Regions from separate parts of the Mesorhizobium sp. M7A.F.Ca.US.007.01.2.1 genome, predicted to be linked through region 3. Evidence: riboswitches for the same ligand, from Rfam matches in the RefSeq annotation. Region 3 holds a riboswitch; each other region holds the start of a gene.
The links. A riboswitch is a leader RNA that binds a small molecule or an ion and turns the genes downstream of it on or off. The one in region 3 is predicted to bind cobalamin.
Positions count from the first base shown of each region.

Region 1: linked by a shared signal. The riboswitch ahead of bluB (5,6-dimethylbenzimidazole synthase) and the one ahead of EN949_RS16690 (CbtB domain-containing protein) in region 3 are both predicted to bind cobalamin.
Region 2: linked by a shared signal. The riboswitch ahead of EN949_RS17165 (DUF1636 family protein) and the one ahead of EN949_RS16690 (CbtB domain-containing protein) in region 3 are both predicted to bind cobalamin.

Region 1 is NZ_RZQP01000208.1:1,085-11,127, reverse strand. It holds gene EN949_RS27515 (hypothetical protein) at 6-989, shown strand; partial or broken gene bluB (5,6-dimethylbenzimidazole synthase) at 1,112-1,729, opposite strand; cobalamin riboswitch at 1,840-2,020, opposite strand; gene EN949_RS27505 (histone deacetylase family protein) at 2,142-3,068, shown strand; gene EN949_RS27500 (exodeoxyribonuclease VII small subunit) at 3,072-3,323, shown strand; gene EN949_RS27495 (DUF2277 domain-containing protein) at 3,434-3,700, shown strand; gene EN949_RS27490 (pirin family protein) at 3,740-4,660, shown strand; gene dxs (1-deoxy-D-xylulose-5-phosphate synthase) at 4,803-6,716, shown strand; gene EN949_RS27480 (hypothetical protein) at 6,865-7,158, shown strand; gene EN949_RS27475 (GNAT family N-acetyltransferase) at 7,247-8,398, opposite strand; gene EN949_RS27470 (sterol desaturase family protein) at 8,395-9,390, opposite strand; gene EN949_RS27465 (TlyA family RNA methyltransferase) at 9,717-10,043, shown strand, end outside.
Region 2 is NZ_RZQP01000086.1:148-11,047, reverse strand. It holds gene nuoG (NADH-quinone oxidoreductase subunit NuoG) at 1-1,148, opposite strand, end outside; gene EN949_RS17205 (NADH-ubiquinone dehydrogenase) at 1,222-1,911, opposite strand; gene nuoF (NADH-quinone oxidoreductase subunit NuoF) at 1,983-3,287, opposite strand; gene EN949_RS17195 (NADH-quinone oxidoreductase subunit E) at 3,298-4,572, opposite strand; gene EN949_RS17190 (NADH-quinone oxidoreductase subunit D) at 4,573-5,763, opposite strand; gene EN949_RS17185 (NADH-quinone oxidoreductase subunit C) at 5,764-6,366, opposite strand; gene EN949_RS17180 (NADH-quinone oxidoreductase subunit B) at 6,371-6,952, opposite strand; gene EN949_RS17175 (NADH-quinone oxidoreductase subunit A) at 6,943-7,308, opposite strand; gene EN949_RS17170 (winged helix-turn-helix domain-containing protein) at 7,640-8,839, shown strand; cobalamin riboswitch at 8,870-9,074, shown strand; gene EN949_RS17165 (DUF1636 family protein) at 9,113-9,541, shown strand; gene cobW (cobalamin biosynthesis protein CobW) at 9,544-10,596, shown strand; partial or broken gene EN949_RS17155 (cobaltochelatase subunit CobN) at 10,615-10,900, shown strand, end outside.
Region 3 is NZ_RZQP01000082.1:9,798-20,697, forward strand. It holds gene cbiB (adenosylcobinamide-phosphate synthase CbiB) at 1-757, shown strand, start outside; gene cobO (cob(I)yrinic acid a,c-diamide adenosyltransferase) at 794-1,408, opposite strand; gene cobU (bifunctional adenosylcobinamide kinase/adenosylcobinamide-phosphate guanylyltransferase) at 1,410-1,925, opposite strand; gene EN949_RS16685 (CbtA family protein) at 1,918-2,688, opposite strand; gene EN949_RS16690 (CbtB domain-containing protein) at 2,704-2,883, opposite strand; cobalamin riboswitch at 2,919-3,115, opposite strand; gene EN949_RS16695 (MFS transporter) at 3,181-4,380, opposite strand; gene EN949_RS16700 (DUF1624 domain-containing protein) at 4,604-5,602, shown strand; gene EN949_RS16705 (isoprenylcysteine carboxylmethyltransferase family protein) at 5,599-6,075, shown strand; gene EN949_RS16710 (MerR family DNA-binding transcriptional regulator) at 6,161-6,547, opposite strand; gene mgtE (magnesium transporter) at 6,705-8,123, opposite strand; tRNA gene EN949_RS16720 (tRNA-Leu) at 8,313-8,397, opposite strand; gene lipB (lipoyl(octanoyl) transferase LipB) at 8,632-9,375, shown strand; gene EN949_RS16730 (site-2 protease family protein) at 9,396-10,646, opposite strand.

The DNA of each region.
Region 1 (10,043 bases), on a different contig from region 3:
GGCACATGTGGGATTTCGAGATCGGCCGGTCGGTGTCCATCATGATGCGGACCTGGCCGTTCATCGTCTTTCGTATGATCGTCTATTTCGGCATCACGCTGGCCTACATCATGGCGACCGGCACCGGTGCCTCGGTCGGCTATGGCGTCGGCCATATCTCCACCGATCCCGACGGGCCCATGTCCTTTGCCCTGTGGGGCGGCGTGGTCGGGTTTGGCATCGTCTCGATCGCGGTCTACTGGATCCGCGAATACATCCTCTATATCGTCAAGGCCGGCCACATCGCCGTCATGGTTCATCTGATCGACGGCCGCGACATTCCCGGCGGTCAGGACCAGATCGCCTACGCCAGGGATGTCGTCACCCAGCGTTTTGCCGAGGCCAATATCCTTTTCGTCGTCGACCAACTCGTCAAGGGTGCCATCCGCGCCATCACCGGCCTGCTCGGCGGTATCGCCGCCTTCCTGCCGATACCGGGCCTGAGCGGCCTGGTCTCCTTCATCAACACGGTGATCCGCCTGTCGCTGACCTATGTCGACGAGATCATCCTCGGCTACAACATCCGCATCAATTCAGCCTCACCCTTCGAGACGGCGCGCCAAGGCGTCGTGCTCTATGCCCAGAACGGCAAGGTCATGGTCAAGAACGCCGTCTGGCTGGCGGTCATCATGTGGGGCGTGTCGTTCGTCATCTTTCTGATGATGCTGGCGCCTGCCGGCGCCATTCTGTTCCTGATGCCCAGCCAGCTCGCCGGCTGGGCCTTCGTGCTCGCCATCGTCTTCGCCTGGGCATTCAAGGCGGCCTTCATCGAGCCTTTCGCCATCGCTTGCCTGATGCAGGTCTATTTCAAGACCATCGCGGGCCAGGTGCCGGATCCGGCCTGGGACGCCCGGTTGGCCGAGGCGTCGTCGAAGTTCAGGGAGCTCAAGGACAAGGCGCTCGCCTCCTTCGGCGGTTCGCGCTGGGGTACGGCCGGCGCCACACCCTGATCGGCCGGGCAGGTGGTGTCTGGTGAGGCAGAAACGGTGTTGAGGCGCGCCACGGTGGACTTGAGCTGTGTCTCGCCTTGCCCGGAAAACGTCTCGCTCATGATCAGTTCCGGCAGCGGCAGCCGCCGTCCCCAACCATGCGTTTCAAGGTCCGGTTTGGAAGCGAACTCGGAAACACGGCCGACGCAGAGATAGGCGATTGGCGTTACGTGATCCGGAATGGCCAACAGCCGCTTCAGCGCCTCAGCCTCGATGATGCTCACCCAGCCGACGCCAACGCCCTCGGCACGCGCGGCCAGCCAGAAATTCTGCACCGCGCAGACGGTGCTGTAGAGATCCATCTCCGGATTGTGCCAGCGTCCCAGCGGCGAACCCTTCGAGCGCTGCCGGTCGCAAGTGATGCAGATGTTGAGCGCGCTTTCGCAGATGCCTTCCAGCTTGAGCTTGCGGTACAGCGCCTGTTTTTCCGCCTCGATCGCCGGCAGTTCCTGCTCGCGCGCGGCCAGGAACAGGTCGCGCACCTCCGCTCGTCGTCCGGCATCGCGAATGACAATGAAATTCCATGGCTGCATGAAGCCGACCGATGGCGCGTGATGGGCGGCAAGCAGCAGCCGCGCCAGCACGTCGTCATCGATCGCGTTGGGCAGGAAATGGCTGCGCACGTCGCGCCGCGTGAACATGGCGCGATAGACCGCATCGCGCGCATTCTGGTCAAATCCATCGTCAATGGCAGCGGTCATCTGTTCCGGCATCGCTTGTCCCCTTGCGATTGCAGATTCAAAACGGTCAGAGCGTACTTTGTGCGTCCAAATGGACGCACGTCGCTCTGATGCCACCCGCCCGACCATGCGGATGACGATGCCTGCCAGGCCGGTCTTCTGGCTTGGGATCAACCCGCGTCCGGTGCCTTCCCGTCATCGACAGTGGCATTTACCGGCGCGGTCCCCCTCACAGCGTTGGGCACGCCACGGAATTCAACCGTGTTCCCGATTCTCCCGCTTGCGGCGGGCACCAGGCAGTGCCAAGGACTTTACGCCGAAGCGCCGGCGAGGCCAATGCCTGCGGCGACACGAATGGACGCAGGCGCGATTTTCCCCAGTCATCGGCCGGCCGTGCATGGCCTTTGTCGATCCGGGTCACTAGATTAGGACGATGACCACCCGTCTCTACACGCATCCGATCTTCCTCGAGCATCTCACGCCGCCCGGACATCCCGAGCGGCCCGACCGCCTGCGTGCCATCGAGCGCGTGCTCGATGAGGAAGCCTTTGCCGGGCTCGATCGTATCCAGGCGCCGGAAGGCGACGAGGCCACCATCCTCTACGCGCATCCCGCCGATTTCGTCGCCCGCGTGCGCGCCGCCATTCCCGACGAGGGGATTGCCCGCATCGATGCCGACACCACTGCCAGTCCGAAGAGCTGGCAAGCGGCGATCACCGCGATCGGCGCCGCCAACGCCGCCGTCGATGATGTCTTTTCGGGCCGCGCCGACAACGTCTTCGTCGCCGCCCGGCCGCCCGGCCATCATGCCGAAAAGACCACGGCCATGGGCTTCTGCCTGTTCAACACGGCGGCGATCGCGGCGCGTTATGCGCAGAAGAAACACGGTGTCGAGCGCGTTGCCATCGTCGACTGGGACGTGCATCACGGCAATGGCACGCAGGATATTTTCTGGGACGATCCCTCGGTGCTCTATTGCTCGACACACCAGATGCCGCTTTATCCCGGCACCGGAGCGAAGACCGAAACGGGCGCCGGCAACATCGTCAACGCACCGCTGGCGCCGCAGACCGGCAGCGAAGTGTTTCGCGATGCCTTCCTGTCGCGCGTCCTGCCCGCGCTCGACAATTTCGCGCCCGACCTGATCATCATTTCGGCCGGGTTCGACGCGCACCACCGCGATCCGCTGGCCGAGATCAATCTGACCGAGGATGATTTCGATTGGGCAACCGGCCAGTTGATGCAGCGCGCGGCACGCCACAGCGGCAACCGGCTCGTAAGCCTGCTCGAGGGCGGCTACGATCTGCAGGGATTGGCATTTTCGGTCGCCGCCCATGTCGGGCGACTGATGAAAGGATGAATGATGGCTGGTGAGACCAACGAAGACGTCAAGGCGATGAGCTTCGAGCAGGCACTCGATGCGCTGGAGAAGATCGTCGATGATCTGGAGCGTGGCGACGTGCCGCTCGACCAGTCGATCAGGATCTATGAACGTGGCGAGGCGCTGAAGGCGCATTGCGACCGGCTGCTGAAGGCCGCCGAGGACAAGGTCGAGAAGATCAGGCTGTCGCGCGACGGCAAGCCGGTTGGAACGGAGCCCCTCGACGCGGATTGAGGCCGGTCCGAACGATGGCCTCGCCTCACCGGTTTTTGGACATGATCATGATCGAGGCTATAACTCGTTGCGATTGAAACAGCTCAAGGACAAGAGGAGATACGGAAGCGATGTGCAGAAACATCAAGACCCTGTTCAATTTTGATCCGCCGGCAACCAATGACGAGGTGCGCGACGCGGCCCTTCAGTTCGTCCGCAAGCTGAGCGGAACGACGCGACCCTCGAAGCAGAACCAGCACGCCTTCGATCATGCCGTCGACGCCATCGCGGCCTCGGCGCGCGAACTGCTCGATTCCCTGGAAACCCATCAGCATCCGCGCAATCGCGAAGAGGTGGCGGCCAAGCTGCGGGCAAAGGCGGCCATCCGCTTTGCCTGATGCGGCCAGGCGGCCTTCGACCACCGACAAGGAGAGTCCATGAGCTTCTTCCCCGGGAAAGACCCTGAGGTGGGCGATGCGTTCGCCAGCGATCAGATCGAATTGATGGTCGTTCCGAACGCCAAGGACATCGGTGGTTTTCAGGTGCGCCGTGCCCTGCCAACGGCAAAAAGGCGGTTGGTCGGTCCGTTCATCTTCTTCGACCGCATGGGTCCCGCGATCCTGCGGGCCGGCCAGGCGCTGGACGTCCGTCCGCATCCGCATATCGGACTGTCGACGGTCACCTATCTGTTCGACGGCAAGATCCGGCACCGCGACTCCCTCGGCACCGAAATGGTCATTCAGCCCGGCGACGTGAATTTGATGACCGCCGGCCGCGGCATCGTCCATTCGGAGCGTACGCCGGAGGAACTGCGTGGCGCGCCGATGTCGGTATCCGGCCTGCAGACATGGCTGGCGCTGCCGGACGACAAGGAAGAGGTGGCTCCTGTGTTCGAGAACACAGGAGCGCTCAGGCTTCCCGAGATTGATGCCGAAGGCGTCAACGGGCGCCTCATCATCGGCGATTTCCAAGGATTACGGTCCCCGGTCAGGGCCGATTCGGAGACGCTCTACGCCGACCTGCGCCTGGCGCCCGGCGCCAGCGTGAAAATCCCTGCCGATGCGGAAGAGCGCGCCATTTACACGCTGGAAGGCGAGGTCTCGATTTCGGGCGATGTGTTCCCAGCCGAACGGCTGCTGGTGTTCCGTCCCGGTGACGAGATCGTCGTGTCGTCGCAGACCGGGGCGCATTTCATGCTGTTCGGCGGCGCCTCTCTTGGTTCGAAGCGTTACATCTGGTGGAATTTCGTCTCGTCGTCGAAAGAGCGTATCGAACAAGCGAAAGAGGAATGGAAGACAGGCCGCTTCGACATCGTTCCAGGAGACGAGGAAGAGTTCATTCCGCTGCCGGAAAGCTGATGCCTGTCGCCCAAAGTGGCCCGGTTTTGGGGAAACGACCTGCATAGAAGCAAAAGACCACAGTCTGATCCGCGTCACTGACACGCATTTACTTTCGCCGGCCGGCGGCCTATTTCGCCCATCAACCGAAAGCCTGAGCACCGTGAACGCAACGCCGCATACGCCGCTTCTCGACAAGGCCCGCATCCCGGCCGACCTGCGCATGCTTGCCGAGAGTGAGCTGCCGCAACTGGCGTCCGAGCTTCGCGCCGAGCTGGTCGACGCGGTATCCCGCACGGGTGGTCATCTGGGCGCCGGCCTTGGCGTGGTCGAGCTGACGGTGGCGCTGCACTATGTCTTCAACACCCCGGACGACCGGCTGATCTGGGATGTCGGCCACCAGGCCTATCCGCACAAGATCCTGACCGGCCGCCGCGACCGTATCCGCACGCTGCGCCAGGAAGGCGGCCTGTCCGGCTTCACCCGCCGCGCCGAGAGCGAGTACGATCCATTCGGCGCTGCCCACTCCTCGACATCGATATCGGCCGGCCTCGGCATGGCCGCGGCCCGCGATCTCTCCGGCGGCCGCAACAATGTCATCGCCGTCATCGGCGACGGCGCCATGTCTGCCGGCATGGCCTACGAGGCGATGAACAATGCCGGCGCACTCGATGCACGGCTGATCGTCATTCTCAACGACAACGACATGTCGATCGCGCCGCCAACCGGCGCCATGAGCGCCTATCTGGCGCGGCTGGCCTCCGGCAAGGCCTATATCGGCCTGCGCGATTTCGGCAAAAAACTGACGTCTTATCTCGGCAAGCGTGCGGATCGTGCGATCACAAGGGCGGTCGAGCATGCACGCGGCTACGTCACCGGCGGCACGCTGTTCGAGGAACTCGGCTTCTATCACATCGGCCCGATCGACGGCCACAATCTGGAGCATCTGATCCCGGTCCTGAAAAATGTCCGAGACAATGGCGAAGGCCCGGTGCTCATCCATGTCGTCACCCAGAAGGGCAAGGGCTATGCGCCGGCGGAAGCCGCCGCCGACAAATATCACGGCGTCAACAAGTTCGACGTCATCACCGGCGCGCAGGCCAAGGCGCCGGCCAACGCACCGGCCTACACCAAGGTGTTCGCCGAAAGCCTGGTCCAGGAGGGCCGCGAGGACGACCGCATCGTCGCCGTCACCGCAGCCATGCCGAGCGGTACCGGCCTCGACCTGTTCGGCGAAGCGTTCCCGTCGAGGACCTTCGATGTCGGCATCGCCGAACAGCACGCGGTGACCTTCGCCGCCGGCCTCGCCACCGAAGGCTACAAGCCGTTCGCGGCCATCTATTCCACCTTCCTGCAGCGCGCCTACGACCAGGTCGTCCACGACGTCGCCATCCAGAAATTACCGGTGCGCTTTCCCATCGACCGCGCCGGCTTCGTCGGCGCCGATGGCGCCACCCATTGCGGCGCCTTCGACACCACCTTCCTGGCGACACTGCCGGGCTTCGTGGTGATGGCGGCGGCCGACGAGGCGGAGCTGCGCCACATGGTACGCACCGCGGCAAGCTATGATGACGGCCCGATCGCCTTTCGCTATCCGCGCGGCAATGGCGTTGGCGTCGACATGCCGGAGCGTGGCTCCGTGCTCGAAATCGGCAAGGGCCGCATCGTCAGGGAGGGCACCAAGGTAGCATTGCTGTCCTTCGGCACACGGCTGCAGGATTGCCTGATCGCCGCCGAGGAGCTAGGGGCTGCCGGGCTTTCCACCACGGTCGCCGACGCCCGTTTCGCCAAGCCGCTCGACGAGGATCTGATCCGGCGGCTGGCCCGCTCGCATGAGGTTCTGGTGACGGTGGAGGAGGGCGCCGTCGGCGGCTTCGCCAGCCATGTGCTGCAGTTCCTCGCCCATGAAGGCCTGCTGGAAAGCGGCCTGAAGGTGCGCCCGCTGGTGCTGCCCGACGTGTTTACCGACCACGCGAAGCCGGAAAAGATGTATGCCGATGCCGGGCTCGATGCTGCCGGCATCGTGCGCACCGTGTTCGTCGCGCTCGGGCATACGGTTCGCGCCCAGCGCGCCTGAATCAAAGTCTCAGTGACTTGAATCAGTTTGCCGGCCAACGTTCTTAACGCGTTGTTTACGCTGCCGTTTGGCGCTTTGCTTACCGTGTCTCTTGGCCGTTTTTCAACGGCGCCCTGCTAGATCGTGATCAGGCAGGGAGACAACAACAATGAAAACGCTTCTGTACGGCGCAGCGCTTTGCGCCGTCATCGTCGCGCCGGCCACAGCCGAAACGCGCTATGATCGCAGCCTTGAAAAGGCGGCCATGGGCATCGTCGCCGGCAAGATGGGCGGCATCCGCGGCGGCTTTTCCTTCAAGCAGGTGCCGCAACTGGTGGTTCTGCCGGCCCCCGTTCCCGCACCTGCGGTTGCCATCGAGCCTTCACGCGAGCAAGCGTCGGGAGGGCGTGCGGATGGGTTGTCTCCGGCCGTCGAGCGCCCGGTTTCGCGAAGCGTATTCTGAGCTAGAGACCAGCAAGCCCTGATCGGGATTGCCCGATCGTTTCATCGTGTTTTGCCGCTGTGCGGGTGATCTAAAGACGTCGGCACTGCTACTCCGCCGCCACCAGCTCCGCTTGTTGCGCCGGTTTCTCGGGGCGCCAGGATTGCGCCGCGTGGCGGGCGCGGTCTGCCAGGGCGGCAAGGCGTCCGCGCAGGTTTCGTCCACCCACCACTGACGACAAGATCACCGAATGCGTCGCAAAGCGGCGCTTGAAATCCTCGCCGCCGCAGAGAAAATCGATCGTGGTCAAGCCCCGGTCGAACGACCACTGGATGTAATCCATCATCAAGACCATGCCCGGCGAGGCCCGTTCGAAGGCCGGATCATAGGTGGTGACGAAAGCCATCATCGTTCCATGCTGCTCGAAATTGATCGATATGGCGATGATCTCGTCTTCGCGTTCGAGCACGAAGATGCGCAGCAACCCAAGCCCGGCCAGAACGGAGATCAGTGCCGGCAGCGCGGGGGAACCTTCGTCGAACAGGTCCGAAACGCGGCCGTGTTTTGCGAGCCATAGCCGTTTCAGCGCGGCGACGCGTTCCAGCACCGGCTCGCGGGCTTCGTGCGCATCCATCAGGCGGAAACGCAGCGCGCCGCCTTCCTCCATGAATTTGTAACCACGGCGATAGTTTTGCCGGGTTTTCTTCGACTGGCTTTCAAACCATTGTGCGCCGCGTTGTCCGGCGCTGGAAACTCGGTAGCTGACCTCGCTGCGGTGGCTCGGCTGCAAAATGCTGCCCTGGCCTGGGGCGGCGGGACCAAGCAGGGTCCGGAATCGAGCATCGGGCAACAGCCGATTGAGATACGCAAGATCGAAGCCGCCATCGTCGAGGATATGTTGCCAGAGTTGCGGCAGGATCTGTGGCTCTGCATCGGGAGCAAGCAGGACATCGCCATAGTCGCAGTGATCCTTCGCCGCCCATTCCAGCATACGGATGCCCGAGCGCCAGAAGGTCGCGAGCGCAATGACCGCCTCGAGGCGCTCGCCGCTCCAGACCAGGCCGATCCTGAGGCCGCGGCGGTCCTGATGCGGTGTGGTGTGCCACCAGGCCGAGATCCAGTCGGGATGCTGGAAAACGAGGCCGCCGGCGCGTTGCCAGAGCGCTGCCCAGGCGGGCGCGATTTCTGCCAGTCGCTCTGGCGAGGTTGCAATTTCGATCCGGTGCGCTTGCTGCATCCGGAACACGGCCGGTCCGTTCATGGCTTGCCCCCCTGCGGCGATTGCTGTGGCTCGGGCTTGTCGGCGCGGAAATGTCTGGCGATCTGCCGCCACATCCGCTGCAGCGGCATGACATAGAGGCCTGCTAGCGACTGGTAGTCGCGCACGTTGCGTTCGATCAAACCGAACTTGAAGTCCTCGTCGGGTCTCGGAACGCACAGAGTTCCGAAGAGCCGATCCCAGAACGAGAAGAGCAGCCCGAAGTTCTTGTCGTAATGGCGCGGGTCGGTGCTGTGGTGCAACTGATGCCAGTGTGGGCACAGGATCAGATTGTTCAACGGCCCAAACGAGATCTTGAAATGCGTGTGCCTGACGAAATCCATCATCAGGATGTTGCGTATGATGTAGACGTTGACGCCGAAGACCGTCAGTTCAACCAGGTTCAGCGACACCAGCGACCAGATGCCGAAGCAGATGCCGGGAATGACGCCGTCCCAGGCCCGGTTCATCAATTCGTCGAGCGGGTGGACGCGATCCTTGGTGATGCCGACCATCACCTCGGCCGAATGGTGCACCTTGTGCAGTTCCCAGAGCACCGGGTAGCGGTGCTGGGCGACATGATAGAGATAGTACGAAATGTCGTAGGCAAGCAGCATGGTGAGGGTGAAGATCGTCACCGTCACAGGCCCCGCCGGCCCCTCGATCAGAGGCGGCTGGATTGCCAGCAGCGTGGAGAGCAACCAGTTCGTCGCATAGCCGACGGCGCTGACGAAGACGACGCCGGCGGGCAGCATGAGGAATGGCATCAGCGCCTTCCGCGTCACCCAGAACAAAAGGTCGGCTTTCGCCGAAGGATGCGTGATGACCTCATGCGGGACCGCGAACTCGAAGAACTCTTTCCAGCTCTTTTTCTCGACCGTGCGCCAATAGGCGACCAGGGCACTGGCCAAAGCAGTCAGCAACAGAAGTCCGGTCGCCAGCAGGCCGGCGCCGGAAATCCGGTCAAGAACCTTGTAGACGATGTCGCTGGCCATTTCCAAAGTTGCCGCCTCTCCATCCGGGTTTTCCCGTCGTCGCGGTCATAACATTGAAGTCCTCAAGCAAATGCGATGAAAATTGGTTAAGAAATCATGAGGCTTTCTAGATTGTTGGTATTTACCCGCAGGCGGTGAGACCTCATGCTTCGGCGGTCATCCGTCTCAACGGGCGTAACGCATGGGTATTCATAAGGATGGTCGGCGGGACGGGACGCCTCACCATCGTCGCCGTGCAAGATGCTGAGCGTGATGATGGGAACGGGAGACGAAATGCTTCCATCTGGCGCTCTTGCCATCGTCGTCGGCTTTCGCCATGAAGGCCGATGAATTCGCCTCTGCCAGCCAGCGCACGCCAGCGGCTCGACGACCTGCTCGTCCAGCGCGGGCTGTTTGCCAGCCGCTCGCGTGCCCGCGACGCGGTCGAGCGCGGCACTGTGACCGTCGACGGCGTCATTGCGCGCAAGCCCGGCCAGAGCGTTTTGCCGCAATGTCACGTTGCCATCGATGATCCGGCGCAAGGCTATGTGTCGCGCGCGGCACTCAAGCTGATCGGCGGGCTCGATCATTTCGGCCTCGATCCTGCCGGCCGTGAAGCGCTCGACATCGGCGCCTCGACCGGCGGCTTCACCCAGGTGTTGCTCGAGCGCGGC
Region 2 (10,900 bases), on a different contig from region 3:
TTGGCGCCGATGATCAGCACCGCATCGGCCTGCTCGATGCCTTCGATGGTCGGGTTGAAGATGTAGCTCGCGCGGCCGAGCGCCGGATCGAGTGCGGCGCCATCCTGGCGGCAATCGGTGTTCTTCGAGCCGAGCGAAGCCATCAGCAGCTTGAGCGCATAGGTTTCTTCGACAGCGGCGAGATCGCCCGATATGGCGCCGATCTTTTCGGGCGCCGTCTTCGACACCGCATCCTTGATCGCGGCGAAGGCCTCGGCCCAGCTGGCGGCAACCAGTCTGCCGTCCTTGCGCACATAGGGGCGGTCGAGGCGTTGCGTGCGCAGGCCGTCCCAGATGAAGCGGGTCTTGTCGGAGATCCACTCCTCGTTCACCGCCTCGTTGACGCGCGGCAGGATGCGCATCACTTCGCGGCCCCGGCTATCGACGCGGATCGCCGAGCCGACGGCATCCATCACGTCGATGGATTCGGTCTTGGTCAGCTCCCACGGCCGCGCCTGGAAGGCGAATGGCTTCGAGGTCAGCGCGCCGACCGGGCAAAGGTCGATGACATTGCCCTGCAGCTCCGAGGTCATCGCCTGTTCGAGATAGGTGGTGATCTCGGCATCCTCGCCACGGCCGATCAGGCCCAGTTCGGAAATGCCGGCGACTTCGGTGGTGAAGCGGACGCAGCGCGTGCAGTGGATGCAGCGGTTCATCACCGTCTTCACCAGCGGTCCGATGTATTTGTCTTCGACCGCGCGCTTGTTCTCGTGATAGCGCGAGGAATCGACGCCGAAGGCCATCGCCTGGTCCTGCAGGTCGCATTCGCCGCCCTGGTCGCAGATCGGGCAATCCAGCGGATGGTTGATCAGCAGGAACTCCATCACGCCTTCCCTGGCCTTCTTGACCATCGGCGTGTTGGTGAAGATTTCCGGTGCCTCGCCATTCGGGCCGGGACGCAGGTCGCGCACGTTCATGGCGCAGGAGGCCTGCGGCTTGGGCGGCCCGCCCTTCACCTCGATCAGGCACATGCGGCAATTGCCGGCGATCGACAGCCGCTCATGAAAGCAGAAGCGCGGCACTTCCGCGCCAGCGTCTTCCGCCGCCTGCAGCAGCGTGTAGTGGTCGGGTACAGTGATCTCTTTCCCGTCGACCTTGAGCTTTGCCATTCGCCTCAAACCCCTGCGGAGTTCCCGCAATCTCTTTTTCCGGACGCGGTCGAGACCACGTCGGGCACTTCATTCACTTCTTGACGGCGAGCGCCGCCGCTTGGGCTGTCCAATCGTCGCGGCCGATGCGGCCGCCGAGCGACAGATAGTCCTCGACCCAGGCAACCTCTTGCGGCGTCCATGCCGCGATCTGGGCATACGTCCAGATACCGAGGCCGTTGAGAACCTTCTCCAGCTTCGGCCCGATGCCGGATATCGCCTTGAGATCCGCCGGTTTCGCCGGCTTCTGCATGGCCTTGGGCTGCCTGAAATCCTCGGGCAACAGCGCATCGCCGACGCCGCTTGTTGCTGGAGCGGCGTTTGCGGCCGGCACGGCAGTTGCGGCTTCCTTGGCGGCAATATCGGTGACCTCCCTGGCGAAGGACTGCGCCTCGGCGATCATTGTTTTCGCCGTTGCCCGTGCCTTGGTGGAGGAAGGACTCGGTTCATCGAACTGCGCGACGCGCGCCTCGAAATCATCGACGATCGGCTGCAGCAGCCGTTGCGAGGCTTCTGCCGCACCTGAAAACGCGCCCAGCCAGACGCCGAAAGCATGATTGGCAAGCCCGAGGCCAAGCGCCGACATCGCCGCCGCACCCGCCACAGGATGCACGAAAAGGTTGACGGCACAGGCCATCTCCTTCGGCATCATCCTGGTCAAGTCCTGGTTCATCTTGTCGATCTGGTCCAAATTGGGCATCAGCGGGTTCGAATACGGCGCCATAGAGTTCTCCTGGTCGTTTCGTCGTTCGCCCCGCCCTTCGCTGCGGACTTTCGTCCGCGTAAAACGTTCTTCTATTCCGCCGCCACCATCACAGGCTCGGCCCGGTGCGCATTGCGCGAAAACTCGTCGATGCGCCGCTCCACTTCGCCGCGGAAATGCCGCATCAGGCCCTGGATCGGCCATGCCGCCGCGTCGCCCAGCGCGCAGATCGTATGGCCTTCGATCTGCTTGGTGACGTCGAGCAGCATATCGATCTCGCGCTTCTGCGCCTCGCCGCGCACCAGCCGTTCCATCACCCGCCACATCCAGCCGGTGCCTTCGCGGCATGGCGTGCACTGGCCGCAGCTCTCGTGCTTGTAGAAGTAGGAAAGCCGCGCGATCGCCTTCACGACATCGGTCGACTTGTCCATGACGATGACAGCCGCGGTTCCAAGGCCGGATTTGAGGTCGCGCAGCGCGTCGAAATCCATCGGCGCGTCGATGATCTGCTCGGCCGGCACCAGCGGCACCGAAGCGCCGCCCGGTATGACCGCCAAAAGATTGTCCCAGCCGCCGCGAATGCCGCCGCAATGCGTCTCGATCAGTTCGCGGAACGGGATCGACATCGCCTCTTCGACCGTGCACGGATTGTTGACATGGCCGGAGATGCAAAACAGCTTGGTGCCGACATTGTTGGGCCGGCCGAAGGACGAGAACCAGGCCGCACCGCGGCGCAGGATGGTCGGCGCAACCGCGATCGATTCGACATTGTTGACCGTGGTCGGGCAGCCATAGAGGCCGACATTGGCCGGGAATGGCGGCTTCAGCCGCGGCTGGCCCTTCTTGCCTTCGAGGCTTTCGAGGAGCGCTGTCTCCTCGCCGCAGATATAGGCGCCGGCGCCGTGGTGCATGTAGATGTCGAAATCGTAGCCGGAGGTGTTGTTCTTGCCGATCAGCTTGGCCTCATAGGCCTCCTCGATCGCGCGCTGCAGCGCCTCGCGCTCGCGGATGAACTCGCCGCGCACATAGATGTAGGCGGCAACCGCACCCATGGCGAAACCGGCAAGCAGCGCGCCCTCGACCAGCGTGTGCGGGTCGTTGCGCAGGATGTCGCGGTCCTTGCAGGTGCCGGGCTCGGATTCGTCGGCGTTGATCACGAGATAGCTCGGCCGGCCATCGCTCTGCTTGGGCATGAACGACCATTTGAGGCCGGTCGGAAAGCCGGCGCCGCCACGGCCGCGCAGGCCCGACGCCTTCATCTCGTTGACGATCCACTCGCGGCCCTTGGCGACGATGCCGGGCGTGTTATCCCAGGCGCCGCGCGCCATCGCGCCGGCCAAGGACTTGTCGAACAGGCCGTAGATATTGGTGAAGATGCGGTCTTTATCCCCGAGCATTTTTCGTCCCTCAGACCGGCTTCTTGCCGAAGACGCGGATGTATTCGGCGACGCCACCCTTGGCGAGCGCCTTGGCCTGCTTGACCCAGTCGTCGCGATCGATGCGGCCCTGGAAAGAGAGATAGCCATCCACCCACTCGCGTTCGGCCTTCTTCCACGACGCGACCTGCGCGAAGGTAAAGATGCCCAGCGTATGCAGGATGCCCTCGATCTTGGGGCCGACGCCGGAGATCAGTTTGAGGTCATCGACCTGTGCCGGCCTGTCGATGCCGGCCGGGCGGTTCTTGTCCCCGAGCGACGGTTTGGCCGGCTTGGCGGCCGGTACCTTGACCTCTGGCGCCTTGAAGGCGGAGGCCGGCTCGGCCTTGGTGATGGGGCCACTGCGCTGCTTGGAAACCTGCTCGACTTTGGAGTCTGCCTTGTTGGCATTGGCGGCCGAATGCAGTGGAGCGGCAACACTCGCCGCCTTTTCAACCGCCGGCGCGACCTTGGTTTTTGAAGGCGTCTTCAACGCCGGGCTGGTTTCAGGGGCGTCGGTCTTCGGCTTGCTGGTGTTGGACGGTGCGACAGGGGCCGCGGCCGGCACCGGCGCTGCGACGATCGCGTCGGGTGCCGCCCTGGCGGCCTTGGCCGCCTCCCTGGCTTCCCTGTCGCGGGTCGACTTGAGGATCGCCTTTTCGCTCTTCAGCGTGGTGAGGCCGGAGGCCGGCTCCGAGCCGGTGCGGCCATTCTGCGGCCCCGGTTCCACCGCAGCACCCTTGCCGGCGTCATAGAGATCGATGATTTCAGCCAGGCGTTCCGGCGTCAGATCCTCGAACGTGTCCTTGAAGATCATCACCATCGGCGCGTTGACGCAGGCACCGAGGCATTCCACCTCTTCCCAGGACAAGGTTCCCTTGTCGTTGGTGTGGAACTGGTCGTGATGGACTTTGGAGCGGCAGACATCCATCAGCGCTTCCGAACCGCGCAGCATGCAGGGCGTGGTGCCGCAGACCTGGATGTGCGCACGCGTGCCGACCGGATTCAACTGGTACTGCGTGTAGAAGGTCGCGACTTCCAGCCCGCGGATGCGCGGCATGCCGAGCATGTCGGAGATCGTCTCGATCGCCGCCTTCGTCACCCAACCTTCCTGCTCCTGTGCTATCATCAGAAGCGGGATGATGGCCGACTGTTCACGGCCCTTCGGGTACTTCTTGATCCATTGCTTCGCAGCCGCGGCATTCGCCCGGTTGAAGGCGAAGGATGCTGGCTGGACGCTGGCTTCTGCGAGACGGCGGACTGACATTTAGCGATCGACCTCACCAAACACGATGTCGAGGGAGCCGAGAACGGCGGTGACGTCGGCCAGCATGTGGCCGCGGCAGAGGAAATCCATCGCCTGCAGATGCGCGAAACCCGGCGCGCGCAGCTTGCAGCGGTAGGGCTTGTTGGAGCCGTCGGAAACCAGATAGACGCCGAATTCGCCCTTCGGCGCCTCGACAGCGGCGTAAACCTCGCCGGCCGGCACGCGATAACCCTCGGTGTAGAGCTTGAAGTGATGGATCAGCGCTTCCATCGAGCGCTTCATTGCCTGGCGCTTGGGCGGCACCACCTTGCCATCGAGGTTCGACACCGGGCCGGTGCTCTCCTTGCCGAGCAAAAGGTCGACGCACTGGCGCATAATCTTCGCCGACTGGCGCATTTCTTCCATGCGCACGAGGTAGCGGTCGAAGCAGTCGCCGTTCTTGCCGATCGGAATATCGAAATCCATCTCCGAATAGCATTCATAGGGTTGCGACTTGCGCAGATCCCAGGCTGCACCCGAGCCACGCACCATCACGCCCGAAAAACCCCAGGCCCAGGCATCCGCCAGCGAGACGATGCCAATATCGACATTGCGCTGCTTGAAGATGCGGTTGCCGGTCAGCAGCCGGTCGAGGTCGTCGATCGACTTCAGGAACGGGTCGATCCACTTGCCGATGTCCTCGACCAGTTGACGCGGCAGGTCCTGATGGACGCCGCCGGGCCGAAAATAAGCGGCATGCATGCGCGAACCGGAGGCGCGCTCATAGAACACCATCAGCTTTTCGCGTTCGACGAAGCCCCACAGCGGCGGCGTCAGCGCACCGACGTCCATCGCCTGCGTCGTCACATTGAGGATGTGCGACATGATGCGGCCGATCTCGCTGTAGAGAACGCGGATCACCTGGCCACGCTTCGGCACCTCGATGCCGAGCAGACGCTCGGCGGCCAGCGCAAAGGCATGTTCCTGGTTCATCGGCGCGCAATAGTCGAGCCGGTCGAGATAGGGTACCGCCTGCAGATAGGTTTTGGCTTCGATCAGCTTTTCGGTACCGCGATGCAGCAGTCCGATATGCGGATCGACGCGATCGACGACTTCGCCGTCCAGCTCCAGCACAAGGCGCAAAACGCCGTGCGCCGCGGGGTGTTGCGGGCCGAAATTGATGTTGAAGTTGCGGACGGAGGTTTCAGCCATTTACTGCTTTGCCTTCTCGTCACCCGGCAGCACGTAATCCGTACCTTCCCACGGGGACAGAAAATCGAAATTGCGGAATTCCTGCTTGAGCTCGACCGGCTCATAGATAACGCGCTTGGCCTCGTCGTCGTAGCGCACCTCGACGAAGCCGGTCAGCGGGAAATCCTTGCGCAAGGGATGGCCTTCGAAGCCATAGTCGGTCAGCAGGCGGCGCAGGTCGGGATGGCCGGAGAACAAAACGCCGTAGAGATCGTAGGTCTCGCGCTCGAACCAGTCGGCGCCGGGATAGACGCCGGTGATCGACGGCACCATGGTTTCCTCGTCGGCCTGCACCTTGACGCGGACGCGCACATTCTGCTTCGGCGACAACAGGTGATAGACGACGTCGAAACGCTTGGCCCGCGACGGATAGTCGGCGCCGCAGACATCGATGATCGAGATGAACTGGCAGCGCGCATCGTCGCGCAGGAAGGTCATCACCTCGACCAGATCGCGCGGCTCGACATGGATGGTGAGTTCGCCATAGGCGATATCAGCCTCGTTCACGCGGCCGATCAGCTTCTCGCCGAGATAGGTCGACAGTTCGCTCAGGGATGCGGTCATGGATTTACCGTTCGATCGTGCCGGTGCGGCGGATCTTCTTCTGCAAGAGAAGAATGCCGTAGAGCAGCGCTTCGGCGCTCGGCGGACAGCCGGGCACATAGATGTCGACCGGCACGATGCGGTCGCAGCCGCGCACCACCGAATAGGAATAGTGGTAATAGCCGCCGCCATTGGCGCAGGAGCCCATCGAGATGACGTAGCGCGGCTCCGGCATCTGGTCGTAGACCTTGCGCAGCGCCGGCGCCATCTTGTTGGTCAGCGTGCCGGCGACGATCATGATGTCGGACTGGCGCGGAGACGCGCGTGGCGCGACGCCGAACCGCTCCGAATCATAGCGCGGCATCGAGGTGTGGATCATCTCGACCGCGCAGCAGGCGAGGCCGAACGTCATGAACATCAGCGACCCGCTGCGCGCCCAGGTGATGAGCGCCTCGGTCGAAGTGACCAGAAAGCCCTTGTCGGCCAACTCGTTGTTGATCTCGAGGAAGAAGGGATCGTCCTCCCCCACCGGCCTGCCGGTGTTGGGATCGATGATGCCCTTGGGCTTCGGCGCGACGAGGGTGCCTGAACTGTCGTTCAATCCCATTCCAGCGCTCCTTTTTTCCATTCATAGGCAAAGCCGATGGTCAGCACCGCCAAAAAAACCATCATCGACCAGAAACCGAGCATGCCGATCTTCGAAAACGACACCGCCCACGGAAACAGGAAGGCTACTTCCAGGTCGAAGATGATGAACAGGATCGACACCAGGTAGAAACGGATGTCGAACTTCATGCGGGCGTCGTCGAACGAGTTGAAACCGCACTCGTAGGCGGAAAGCTTTTCGGGATCGGGATTGCGGTAGGCCACCAGGAAGGGCGCGGCCAGCAGCGCCAGGCCGACAACCAGCGCCACGCCTATGAACAGGACGATGGGCAGGTATGAGCTCAAGAGTGCGTTCATGCTCGGCTTTCCGTTGGCGCCAATCCACGTTGATTACAGCACCGGACCCTAATGCGGAAGCGTGACAGTTTAACCGCTGAACCGTTTTAAGGGCCTATGCTGCAACGCGGCGAGGGTTAGCGCAGCACTTCCAGCGAAGCAAGTCAAACCTTGTTCAAAACATCGACCTGGACGGCATATCGCGGCAAACTGGTCCGATCCGCTCCTGTTTGATTTCCTTCGCTTTTTACTCCACTTTTCTCTCCTGACATGAATGCTGCCAAAACCCTGCTAGCATGGGTTGGAATCAGCCATTCGACCCTCGGTCAAAACACGTCAAAGTGATACCTGCATGAAGGAAAAGATCTCGCTCCCGATGGCCCGGCGCATCGCCCTTGCCGCCCAAGGGTTCCTCGATCCTCGCCCGACCGGCACGCCCGACCGCCGGCATTTTGCCCGCACGCTCTCCCGCACCGGCCTGTTGCAGATCGATTCCGTCAGCGCGGTGGTGCGCGCTCATTATATGCCGCTCTATTCGCGCCTTGGCCCCTACCCGTTCTCGCTGCTCGACAACGCGGCCGTGACGCGTAAGCGCACGGTTTTCGAATACTGGGCGCACGAGGCGTCCTTCCTGCCGGTCGAGACATACCCGCTGATGCGCTGGCGCATGCAGCGCGCCGAGCGGGGCGAGGAAATGTATCTGGGTCTCGCCAAATGGGGCCGCGAGCACGCCGCCTACATCGAAGAGATCTACCGCGAGGTCGCCGAGCGCGGCCCGATCGCCGCTTCCGCGCTGGAGGGCCAGAAAGGTTCGGGCGGCTGGTGGGGCTGGAGCGATGCCAAACACGCCTTCGAATGGCTGTTCTGGGCCGGCCGCATCACCACGGCGCACCGCCGCGGTTTCGAGCGCTTCTATGACCTGCCCGAGCGCGTGCTGCCGCAGGCGATCCTCGATCTGCCGGTGCCGACGCCTGAGGACGCGCACCGCGAATTGCTGCGCATTTCCGCCCGCGCCCACGGCGTGGCGACTTCAAGCGATTTGCGCGACTATTTCCGCCTGTCGCCGGCCGATATGAAAGGCCGGTTGGAGGAACTGGTTGAAACGGGCGAGTTGCTGCCGGTGCGTGTCGAAGGCTGGGACAAGCCGGCCTATCTTCACCGGGACGCCCGTCTGCCGCGCAAAGTCGAGGCCCGCGCCTTGCTGGCACCCTTCGATCCGGTCGTCTTCGAGCGCTCGCGCACCGAGCGGCTGTTCGATTTCCACTACCGCATCGAGATCTACACACCGGCCGACAAGCGGCAGTATGGCTATTATGTCCTGCCGTTCCTGCTCGGCGACAGGATCGTGGCACGCGTCGACCTCAAGGCCGATCGCCCGGCCAGCATACTGCGGGTCCATGCGGCCTATGCCGAGCCCGGTGCGCCGCCTGAAACCGCTGCGGAGCTGTTCGAGGAATTGAAGCAGATGCAAGGTTGGCTCGGGCTCGAACGCATCGAAGTGACGCCTGCCGGCGATTTGGGCGCGGCGCTGGCCGACATAGCCGTGTCGTAAGCTCGCGTTGACACCGCCGCCCGCAAAAGCCTAAATCCGGTTCCAGATGGTCCCTTGCCCGCAACGGCAAGGGCTAAGAGGGAATGCGGTGCGGGGCAAAATCCCAAATCCGCGGCTGTCCCCGCAACTGTAAGCGAAGAGCCAAGGCCGAAAACCACTGGGAATTCCCGGGAAGGCGGCTACCCAAGGCGATGACTCGCGAGCCAGGAGACCTGCCGTCTGCGACTGTAGAATCCGATCGCCCGGCGGGTTTCCGGGCAAGGAGCCCGATCTTTGGACCACGACAGCAGTTTTTCGGCTGGCACAGCGGATATTTCGTCCGGCCATGATGATGCCTTGGCCGGCGTCACGATCATCGTCTGCGCCTCCTGCCGCAATGAGACCGGCTCCGACGCTCATCCCCGCGCCGGCGAATTGCTGACGGACGACACGCGCCGCGCCGCCGCTGGCGACGATATCCGCATCCGCAGCGTCGAATGCCTTGGCAATTGCAAGCGGCGCCTCAGCGCCGCGATCCTGCGCGACGGCTGCTGGAGCTATGTCTTCGGCGACCTGACCGCGACCAGCGGCGCCGACCTCGTCACGGGCGCCAAGCTTTTCGCCACCTCGACCGACGGTCTCATTCCCTGGCGTGGCCGTCCCGATAGCCTGAAGCGTGGCCTCGTTGCCCGCATCCCTCCCCTCGACATGCTGAAGGACTGACCATGACTGCCTCAGATTCGTCTGCGAACCTCTCCCGCGTTCCCTGCACCGTCGTCACTGGCTTCCTCGGCGCCGGCAAGACGACGCTGGTCCGCCATCTCCTGGAAAACGCCGGCGGCAAGCGCATTGCCATCATCGTCAACGAATTCGGCGACATCGGCATCGACGGCGAGATTCTCAAAGGTTGCGGCATCGATACTTGTCCGGAGGAAAACATCGTCGAACTGGCCAATGGCTGTATCTGCTGCACTGTCGCCGATGATTTCGTCCCGGCGCTCGACCAAATCCTGTCGCTGACGCCGAAGGTCGACCATATCCTGATCGAAACCTCGGGCCTGGCACTGCCCAAGCCGCTGGTCCAGGCCTTTCAGTGGCCGAGCGTGAAAAGCCGGGTGACCGTCGATAGCGTCATCGCCGTGGTCGACGGACCGGCATTGGCCGAAGGCCGCGTCGCCAACGACATGGATGCCCTGCAGGCGCAGCGCGCCGGGGACGAGACACTCGACCACGACGATCCGGTGGAAGAAGTGTTCGAGGACCAGATCGCCTGCGCCGACCTGATCATCCTGTCGAAGAGCGACCTGATGGACGCCGCCGGCACTGCCCGCGCCAATGCCATCATTGGCGAACACTCCGCCCGCGCCGTAAAGATCGTGCCGACGTCGCATGGCAAGGTCGATCCCTCGGTGCTGCTCGGGCTCGGTCTCGCCGTCGAGGACGACATCGAAAACCGCAAATCCCATCATGACGGCGCATTCGACCACGAGCACGACGACTTCGACACCTTCATTGTCGATATTGCCTCGATCGCCAATCCGGACGAGCTGGCAAAGCGCGTCGCCATCGTCGCCGAAGAAGAGAACGTGCTGCGTGTAAAAGGCTTCGTCGAGGTCGGCGGCAAGCCGATGCGGCTGTTGCTGCAGGCCGTCGGACCGCGCGTCAATCATTACTATGACCGTGCCTGGACCGCTGAGGATGACCGCCGTTCGCGCCTCGTCGTCATCGGCCTGAAGGGGCTGAACCGCCCGGCGATCGAGCGTATACTCGCCGGCTGATTTCGGACACGGGTCGCGATGCACATCCTCACCACGACATCCGCCTCGCTCGACGACCTCGCCGAGCCGGTCGATCTGCGGCAGACTCCGGCGGATATCGTGGCGCTGTCCTTCACCGACAGCGACCTCGCCGGACTGGCGGCAGCGTGGAAGGCCGATGCCGACCGCCTGCCCTCGATGCGGCTGGCGGCGTTGCGCGACCTGCGCCATCCGATGTCCGTCGACCTCTGGGTCGACAGCGTCGCCCGCCATGCCAAGATCATCCTCGTGCGCATCCTCGGCGGCTACGACTGGTGGCGCTACG
Region 3 (10,900 bases):
CGGCCTCAGCGTACAGATCCTGTTCTGGTTCGTTCCCATGGGCCTGGTCATCACGGCCCTTCTGGCAACGTCGCTGCTGTCGCAGAGGAGCCTCTATGAGCATGTCGAGGCGGTGGCTGACGCCCTCGACACCGGCGGCCTTGCTTTGGCCCGCCTTGCCGTTTCGCGGATCGTCGGTCGCGACCCTGAAACGCTCGACAGGGCCGGTGTCTGCCGCGCGGCGATCGAGAGCCTGGCCGAGAACTTTTCCGACGGCATCGTCGCCCCCGCCTTCTGGACCGGCGTCGGCGGCCTGGCCGGCGGCGCCGCCTACAAGGCCGCCAACACCGCCGATTCGATGATCGGCCACCGCACCCCGCGCCACGAGGCGTTCGGCTGGGCGGCGGCGCGCTTTGACGATTGGATCAACCTGCCGGCGTCGCGGCTGACGGCGCTTCTGATCGTGCTGGCGGCGTTCTTCGTCAAAGGCGCTGATGCGAAAAAAGCCTGGCATGCGGTGCGGCGCGACGCGAAAAAACACCGCTCGCCCAATGCCGGCTGGCCGGAAGCGGCGATGGCCGGTGCGCTCGGCCTGGCGCTCGCCGGCCCGCGCTTCTATGGCGGCGTGCTGGTCGACGACGTCTTCATGGGCGAAGGTGGGCGGCGTGAAGCCGACAGCCTCGACATCAGGCAGGCGCTGAAACTCTATCGCGTCGCCGACTATCTGCTGATCGCTCTGTTCGGGTTGGTTTCGGTCGTTGTCATCGTTGTGACCTAACCTCACCCTCCCCCGTCTGGGGAGGTTGAGGAACACTCAGAACTCGATCCCCTGCTGCGCTTTCACGCCGGCGGAAAAATGATGCTTGGTCACGCTCATTTCGGTGACGAGGTCTGCGGCCTCGACCAGCGCCGGCTTGGCGTTGCGGCCGGTGACAACGACATGCAGGCCCTCGCGCCGCGCTTTTAGCGCGCCAACCACTCTGTCGAGATCGAGATAGTCGTAGCGCAGCGCAATGTTCAATTCGTCGAGCACCAGCAGGCTGATCGACGGATCGGCCATCAGTTCGAGCACCTTGGCCCAGGCGGCTTCGGCGGCAGCGATGTCGCGCTTCAGATCCTGGGTTTCCCAGGTGAACCCCTCGCCCATCGCGTGCCACACGACACGGTCGCCGAAGGCGGCGAAGGCGTCCTTCTCGCCGGTGTGCCACTTGCCCTTGATGAACTGGACGACACCGACGCGCTTGCCGTAGCCGAGCATCCGCAGCGCCAGCCCGAAGGCGGCCGTGGTCTTGCCTTTGCCCGGGCCGGTGTTGACGATGAGCAATCCCTTCTCGACCGTCTTGCTCGCCACCTCGGCATCCTGCACCGCCTTGCGCTTGGCCATCTTGGCGCGGTGGCGCTCTTCATCCTTATTGTCGATATCGGTCATATCATTTCACCTTGAGCGGCAGCCCCGCCACCATCAGCAGCACCGTATCGGCAATCGCCGCGACCTGCTGGTTGAGCCGGCCGGCGGCATCGCGAAAGCGGCGCGCCAGTGCATTGTCCGGCACGATGCCTTGGCCGACTTCATTGGACACCACGAACCAGGGTCCGCGCGGCCGCGACAGCACGTCCGCCAATCGCCGGCATTCAAGGTCCAGATCGTGTTCGGCCAGCATATGGTTGGTCAGCCACAGCGTCAGGCAGTCGACAAGCACCGGCCGATCGTCCGGCAAGGCGGCAAGCGCGTCGGCGAGGTCGAGCGGTGCGTCGATGGTCGTCCAGCCTTCGCCGCGCCGCGACCGGTGCAACGCGATGCGCTCACGCATCTCGTCATCATAGGCTTGCGCCGTGGCGATATAGGTCCAGGGCGGCGGCAAGGCGGTCGCCAAAATTTCGGCGCGCGCGCTCTTGCCGGAGCGCGCACCGCCGATGAGGAAGGTCAGTGTCTTGCGATCAGGCAAAGCTGTCGCGCAGGCTGGTCGCGGTGCCGGTGAAGCGGCCGCGCACCACGCCGACAACCGCGCCGAGCACCAGCCAGAACACCAGATTGGTCACGGTCACCGCCACCACGAACTGGTGATGCAGCCCTTCCGGAATCGCCGTCTCGTAACTGTCGGGCTGCGGTGCCCCGACAACATGCGGTGCGACGATCAAAAGGACGGCAAGGATCGCCAGCGGCAGCGACTTGCGGAACGCGATCAGGCCGAGACCGGCAGCGGTTGCCGCCACCGTTGCCCACCACCAGATCTGGCGCTGGGTGAGATCGGCGGCCGGCATGGCCGGCAGTTCCGGCGGCAGGCCGAGGCCCGGCGCCAGCGTGAACACGGCAAAGCCGGCCAAGCCCCAGAACACGCCCTGGCGCCAACCACCGATACCGCCGGCGAATTCGGAAACCGCGACCAGGATCAATCCGAAGCCGATGCCGGTGACGATGTTGGCAAGCACGCTGAAGGCGAAACGCTCGAAACCGTCTGCCGGCGCCCAGCCCTCGTCTTCCGCCGCAGCAGTCGCTTCGGCAGGGGCCGGAGCGGCTGCGCTCATGGCATTGCTATTCGCTGCTGCCGGAGCGGCATGGTCATGGTGATGCCCGCCGCCCGCCTGTTCGTAGACTTCCGCCTTCAGGATCAGCGGCACGGTCGCATAGGCCTGCACGCAGGCAAGAACGACGCCGGCCACGAGCCCTGCGATCGCCGCGATGAACACGACGTTGCGAAACAGGTTCATGATGTCAGCCCCTCGTCAGTGGCAGGGAAATGCCATCGAATGGCGATAGTCGTGAGCCGCATTGTGGACCGCATCGATATGCGAGAAGCCGACAAAGCCCATCACGAAAATGCCGAGCAGCGCGGCAAGCGCGAGCTGCATGAAGCGCGACTGCGAGGAGACGGAAGCGCCGAGGGAGACGGAAGCGGTAGTCATGTCTTGTCCTTTCGCCCTCCACCCGAGGGCATCGAAGTCAGTTTCCTGTCGCCGGCAGGTCTCCTGGCTCACGGATCAGCGTCCTTCCCCACCTTCCCGAAGAAAAATCTTCAGTGGCATATGGAGAGGACTACCGCACACAGTTGCGGGGGCAGCCACGGCATTGGGCGAAATCCGCCCTTACCGCATTCCCTCTTGGCTCCAAAATGGAACCGGCGACACCGGCGACTATAGGCAGAATCCTCGCGTCCGGCAAACCAAATTCCGCCGGCGACCGTTGCGAATGCGCCATGAAGGTCAAAGCGATTTCGGCAGATAGCGCCAAGTCACGAAGCCGCAGACCGCCGCCAGCAGGCCGAGCGTGACGAACACCGAGCCCAGGCCGAAGAAGGCCAGCACCACCGAATAGACCAGCGGCGGCGTCAGCTCGGAAAAGTCGAGATAGGTGCGATAGACCGCCGCCATCTGCGATCTTTCATAGGAGCGCACCGAGCGCATGAAGGCGGTCGAGCCGAGCGCGTCGAGTGCAATGGTGAAGAAGGCGCCGCAGAGCAGGAAGGCGCCGGTGAGCAGCGGCACGGTTTCGCCGACGAAGCCCGCCGCCAGAAGCGCGACCGACATGGCGAAATAGGCAAATGTCATGGTCCTGCGGCCGCCAAAGCGCTTTCCCGCCTTGCCCCAGAAAATCGCCATGAACAAAAGCGCGTTGCCGGCCGAAACCAGCAGGCCGCCGGCCAGCTTGCCCTCACCCGTAATGACCATGAACAGCGGCCCATAGACGAAGAACGTCGTCCAGAAACAGGAGCGCCCAAACGCGATCAGCCAGGCCAGCCTGAGCCTGGGCTGGGCGATGAAGCGGCCGATATTGGCGAGCGGATTGGCTGGTCGCGTCTTGCCGGGACGGATCGACGGGTTGTCGCCGAGCCGGTAGGTCCAGAACAATGCCAGCAGGGCTAACGCGAACACGGCCACCGCGCCATGCGCGGCATAGACGCCGAAGCGCGTGTAGAGGAAGATGCCGAGCGTCGGCCCACCGGTCCAGGCCAGCATCGACCACGCCATGCGCAGCGATTCGGCCTGCATGAAGTCGGTCTTGCGGATGTGGTCCATGATGTAGAGGTTGAGCGTGATCGACAGCGCGCTGGCGCCCATCACCCGGCACAGCATGCCGGCCAGTTGCCCGGCAAGCGTGTCGGTGACGAAGAACAGCGAGCCGATGGCCAGCAGGCAGGCGCCCGCCGTGTAGACCCAGCGCCGGGCAAAGCGGCGGATCAGCATCGGCATGAACAATGTCACCGACAGGCCGAGCATCGCCACGACGGTGTAGAGGATCGAGACGATCTGCTCGTTGTGCAGGATCTCATAGGCCTGGATCGGGATGACGCTCGACACCGTGGCGCGGGCGAAGGATTCGACCGCATAGAGCGAAGCGAAGGTGCGCGCGTCCGCGGCCTTGAGGGCCGGTAGCCAGATCGGATGGCGCACATGGGTGGACATTGCTTTCCCCGAAGCAGATTCACCGGGTCAAATCTGCCGTGGCGACCTCAGCGCCAATAAGAGGAAACCGACGTGCATCCGGCAAAAGCGAAGCCGGCCAAAGGCTTTCCGGCACTGGCCCAATGCCGCGGCTGATCCGGCGCTATCGGCAGGGTTGCCGGTCTTCTTTTGTCCCGGGCAACCGTGATAGTCCTCCAGCGGGGCTGAATCAGAATGCGAGACCATGAGCATCCAAACGCCGACCGCACCCGTTCAGGATCGACCAAAGCGCATCGTCGCCATCGACATCGTGCGCGGCATCGCGCTGATCGCCATGGCAAGCTACCATTTCACCTGGGATCTGGAGTTCTTCGGCTACACCGATCCCGGCCTGACCGCCTTCGGCTGGTGGAAGATCTACGCGCGCTGCATCGCCTCGACCTTCCTGTTCCTGGTCGGCGTCAGCCTGTATCTCGCCCACGGCCGACAAATCCGCTGGAACGGCTTCTGGAAGCGGTTCGCCATGGTCGCCGGAGCCGCGATCGCGATTTCGGTCGTCACCCGCATAGCCACTCCGGACGGCTTCATCTTCTTCGGCATCTTGCACGAGATCGCGCTGGCCAGCCTGCTCGGTCTCGCCTTCCTGCGCCTGCCGGCGCTGCTGACGCTTGTCGTCGCCGCGGTCGTTATCGCCGCCCCCGTCTATCTGCGCTTCGAGGCCTTCGATCACCCATGGCTGTGGTGGGTCGGCCTGTCGGCGATCAATCCGCGCTCCAACGACTACGTTCCGCTGTTTCCGTGGTTCGGCGCGGTACTTGCGGGCATCGCGGTGACGAAACTCGCCGCAGGTGCCGGCCTGCTTGCCAGGCTTGCCAATCTGGCGCCCGGTCGCTTGGCCAACCCGCTGGTCTTCATCGGCCGGCACAGCCTGGCTTTCTATTTGATCCATCAGCCGCTGCTGATCGGCTGCGTCTGGCTGTTCTCGCAGATCATGCCGGCGCAGGTCGAAACCCCGCAGGTGAATTTCCTCAAAACCTGTCAGCTGTCCTGCGAGCAGTCGCGCGACACCGAGTTCTGTACGAGCTACTGTGTCTGCATGCTCGATACGCTCGAGGGCGAGTCCACGCTTGATAGGCTCTACAACAACGATCAGACTGCGGAGTGGAAAGCGCATTTGTCCGATCTCGCCGGCATGTGCACCGTCAAGACCGACAGCAAGTTGATGGAGGGAGGGGCCGAATGACCGAGAACCAGCCGAAGCCGGGGCTCATACCGTGGCCGCCGCTGATCTACATCGCCGCCATCGCCATCAGCATCGCACTGGGCCTGCTCTATCCCCTGCCCTGGATCGGCGACCTGCTGGGCGATATCCTGTTCGCGGCCGGCTGGGTGGCGCTGTTTGCCGTCGCCGCACTCTGGTTCACCGCGATCCGCACCATGATCCGGGCCAAGACCACGCTCAACCCCAACGCTGTACCCGATCACCTGGTCACCACGGGTCCCTTCGGCGTCACCCGCAATCCGATGTATCTGGCCAACACGCTGCTGTTGATCGGCGTCGCCTTTGTCTCGGGCATCGTGTGGTTCCTGCCACTGGCGTTCATCGCCGCCTATGCCACGCAGAAGGTGGCGATCGAAGGCGAGGAAAAGGTGCTGGCAGCAAAATTCGGCAAGAAATACCGCGACTACGCCAAACGCGTGCGCCGCTGGATTTGAGCTGGCTTTCAAGCGGCCAATCTCCCCCCCTCGTGGGGGAGATGTCCGGCAGGAGAGAGGGGGCGCTGTCCCTCAAACTCTCTGCCTAGGTATTCACGCCAAGCTCCACCAGCCGCTCCACACAAGACTCCTCGGCCTGGTCGAGTTCAGCCAGCGTCTCCTCGAGGTCGCGGCGTTTCTGCCGGAGATCCTCGCGCTTTTCCTCGATGCGCTTGATCATCAGGTTGAGCTGGCCGACTTCGCCGGGCGGCTCCTTGTACATCTGGATGATTTCGCGAATCTCGTTGATCGAGAAGCCAAGCCTTTTGCCGCGCATGATCTGGCGAATGAGCTGCCGGTCGGAGGGGCGAAACAGCCGCGTGCGGCCGCGCCGCACCGGCTGCACCAGCCCTTCGTCCTCATAAAAGCGCAGCGTCCGCGTCGACACGTCGAACTCGCGGGTCAACTCGGTGATCGAATAATATTCTCGCATTGCCACTCCCACACGCCGAAACACCGGGGCGATCGCCATCGCGGCGTCACCCTTCTGTCCCGAACCAAAACCCATGCCATGCCGGAATCGACATGGCGCCCCGCGCGAGCCTCGCACGGCATTTACGTAAAAGTCAATTGAGCCAAAAGGCGTGCCTTCAGGGCACGCCGAACCACCACGTGGCAATGCCGAGAAATGCAAAGAAACCGACGACGTCGGTAACCGTGGTGACGAAGACCGCCGAAGCGACCGCCGGATCGACCTTGAAACGATCGAGCAGCAGCGGGATCAGGATGCCGGCCAGGGCGGCCACGAACATGTTGATGATCATCGCCGCCGCGATGATCCCGCCCAGATTGGGATCACGGAACCAGGCTGCCGCGACGATGCCGATCAGGATGGCGAAGACGATGCCGTTGATGAAGCCGACACCCATCTCGCGGCGAATGATGCGGCCGGCATTGTAGATGTCGAGATCCCTGGTCGCCAACGCCCGCACGGTGACGGTCATGGTTTGCGAGCCGGCATTGCCGCCCATGCCCGCGACGATCGGCATCAGCACCGCCAGTGCCACGATGTGTTCGATCGTGCGGTCGAACAGGCTGATCACCGACGCCGCCAGGAACGCGGTCAGAAGGTTGATCAGCAGCCACGGAACGCGTGAGCGCGAGGTCGAAAAGATGCTGTCGGAAAGCTCTTCGTCGCCGACGCCGCCCATGCGCATCAGATCTTCCTCGGCCTCCTGCTGGATGACGTCGACGACATCGTCGATGGTCAGAACGCCAACCAGCCGTTCGTTCTCGTCGACGACCGCGGCCGACAAAAGATCGTACTGCTCGAATTCCCGCGCCGCCTCTTCCTGGTCCATGGTGGCCGGAATGGCGTGCCGCGTCTCGTGCATCACCTCCTCGACCTTGACCGAACGCTTGGTGCGCAGGATCTGGTCGAGGTCGATAGCGCCGAGCAGCTTGAAGCTCGGATCGATGACGAAGATCTGGCTGAAGCGCTCGGGAAGATTGTTGTCCTCGCGCATGTAGTCGATGGTCTGGCCGATCGTCCAGAACGGCGGAACCGCGACGAACTCGGTCTGCATGCGGCGGCCGGCCGTCTCTTCGGGATAATCGAGCGAGCGGCGCAGCCTGATCCGCTCGGTGAACGGCAGTTGCGACAGGATCTCGTCCTGGTCTTCCTGGTCGAGATCCTCGAGAATGTAGACGGCGTCGTCGGAATCGAGCTCCTGCACCGCCTGCGCGATCTGCGCATTGGGCAGATTGTCGACGATCTCCATACGGATCGCCTCGTCGACCTCCGTCAGCGAGGAAAAGTCGAAATCGGCGCCCAGGAGTTCGACCAGCGCGCGGCGCTGTTCGGGATGCAGCGCCTCGAGCAGATCGCCGAGCTCCGACTGGTGCAGGTCGTCGACTTCATGCTTGAGGGTCAGCGTGTCGCGGTCGGCGATCGCCGCGCCGATCCGCGCCAGGAAGGACGAAAGCACGGCGCCGTCCTCGCCATAGATGTCGGCGTGGTTGTCCTCGGCGGCCCCGGCGCCGGTCGTCCGTTCGTGCTCGCCTTCCACCAGCGCCTCCCGCCACAAGAATCCCGGAAAAGGTGCAAATCAGGTCTAGAGCATCGGACCCAAAAGGGGAAACCGGTTTTGGAGAATCCGACGCTCAAAAAGAAAGTGGCGTAAAGTGCGGGAATATCAACGAAATGCGTCCGGCCCGCAGCGGGCGAGACCGGCACAAATCGGATTATGGGAAGAGAATGGTGCGGTCGAGAAGACTCGAACTTCCACGGGTTGCCCCACAGCGACCTCAACGCTGCGCGTCTACCAATTCCGCCACGACCGCACGTGGTAGAGCCGGAACCGACCGGCTCGCGGCGTGTAGCAAATCGTTTCCGGTGAAACAAGTGCACGGCAAGCAATAATGTCAGGCGATTGACATAATGCTCCACAGGGCCCGAACGCAGCGCCGGAACTGGACGTTTGCGCCTGATATCGCCATATGGAAGGCAAGTTGATGTCGCCCAAAGGTGCGAGGCGTTTTTGGGCGCGCCATGGACAAACGAAAAGACGATACGCCATGACCGAACGCAGCCAGATCGCCACGTCGTTCCTGCCGCTTCCCGGCTCGGCACCGGTCGAATGGCTGATCGAGCCCGGCCTTACCGCCTATCCCGAGGCACTTGCCTTCATGGAGGCGCGCGCCGAGGCGATCCGCAGCGGCGCTGCCGGCGAAATGGTCTGGTTGGTCGAACACCCGCCGCTCTACACGGCCGGCACCAGCGCCCGTGGCGAGGATCTGATCGACGCCAGCCGCTTCCCGGTCTTCGCGGCCGGACGCGGCGGCGAATACACCTATCATGGGCCGGGCCAGCGGGTCGCTTACGTCATGCTCGACCTGAAGCGGCGGCGCGAGGATGTCCGCGCCTTCGTCGCGGCGCTCGAACAGTGGATCATCGGCACGCTTGCCGCTTTCAATGTGCGGGGCGAGCGCCGCGAGGACCGGGTCGGCGTCTGGGTCGTGCGGCCGGATCGCCCTGCTCTGCCGGACGGCTCGCCGGCGGAGGACAAGATCGCGGCCATAGGCATCCGGCTGCGGCGCTGGGTGAGTTTTCACGGCATCGCCATCAATGTCGAGCCCGATCTCGACCATTTCAGCGGCATCGTGCCTTGCGGCGTGCAGGACCACGGCGTCACCAGCCTCGTCGACCTAGGCCTTCCCCTGACCATGGCCGATCTTGACTTGGCGTTGAAATCCGCCTTCGAGGATGTGTTCGGTCCCGCCACGGCGTTGCCTGTCGAAGCCGAGCGCAAAGCCGGCTGATCTTCCGGATCCGGTACGGCTCAAATCAGTTGGGCAGAGGCCCACAACACGCCATAGCCATGGATGGCGAACACCGCCAGCAACGCCGCCGCCATGGCCAGCCGGTCGATGGTACGGATCGGCTTCAGCTCGTGACGCGGCTTCACCCCACTGCTCATCGTCAGCAGGCTGAGGAGCGAAAACACCGCTCCCGTCGCGAGCAGGAAGGTGGCGGAAAAGCCGGCCTGCCAACCCACGGCCAGCAAAGCCGAGAGCAGGAAGAAGGAAGCCAGCGCCAGCGCGACCGGTCCCGGACAGATCTGGCGCAGCACCTGGCCGCCGTCGAACTTCCACACCGGCACCAGATTGGCGATGTTGAACAGTGCGGCGAAGCCCGCCAGCGTCGCCAGCAGGGCCGCCGCCAGCCGGTGACCTTCCGCGCCGGCAAAGGTGCTTGCGGCGATGGCGATCGGCACCAGGAAGGCCGAGAAGCCGGCGCCCATCAATGCCACGAAAGCCACTTCGAAACGGCTGTCATAGGGCCGCCCGCCAATGGCGATGCCGCCGAGCAGCGGAATGAAGATCATCCGTGCACGGTTGTGGCCCATCAGCCGGAACGCTGCCATATGGCCAAGCTCATGCAGGGCGACCACCGATGTGAGGATCGCGGCCAGTGCCAGACCGCCGAAGTGAAGGCCGAAGAATGGCCACAGGATCAGCGCCGAAAGCCCGGCAAAGCCGACCTGACTGAGCGGATGCTCGAACCAGCCGCCCTTGCGATACTTTCCGGTCCGCGCCCAGCGCTGCAGCTTGGAGAGTTCGCGGCGCAGGGCGAAATAGCGGAACACCAGGAAGGCAACGCCGCGATAGCGATCGGTCTGGCTGAGCGTCACCCGCGTGCTGTTGCCTTCCGAAACGAGTTCGGCGGTTTCGCGAAAATCCTTCCAGAACGAAGCGTCGAGTGCCGTATCCTCGATGACACGTATCGAGAAGCGGCTGCCTTCGACGACGTCTTCAAACCGCGACTTGCGTTCGATCGGCTTGCCGTCGCGACCTTCCCAGGACAGCGTGATGCGGGCCACGCCCTCGCCGTCCGGGGCCTCGGCGGACAGGATCTCACCGGACCAGCCGGCATCGCTGCCGAGCGGCCACAGCGCCTGCCAGAGGCGCTGCCGATCCATCGCCACCAGACGGGTCAGCCGGACCGTGCGCAAACCAAGCGGCACCGTCATCAACAGAAAGATCAGCCCGAGATTGCTGGCCACCAGAATGGCCGTGACGATGGGCGACACCTGGACGTTGCTCCCTGTCTTGTCAGGTCACCCTAACGTTGCGACGGGCAAGAAAGGCTTAACGGCGGAACCGTCTTCGACGGCGTAGGAACAGCGGCGGCGAACGCCGCCGAATCACATGGCTCCAATCCAGATCGCCATGGAGACGAGAAAGGTGCTCATGCAAACCAGTGAGATGACATCCTGAACCAGATCGGTCATAACTCTCTCCTGTTGTTGATATGTTCGTATTTTGTTCTAATTTTGTTTCAAAG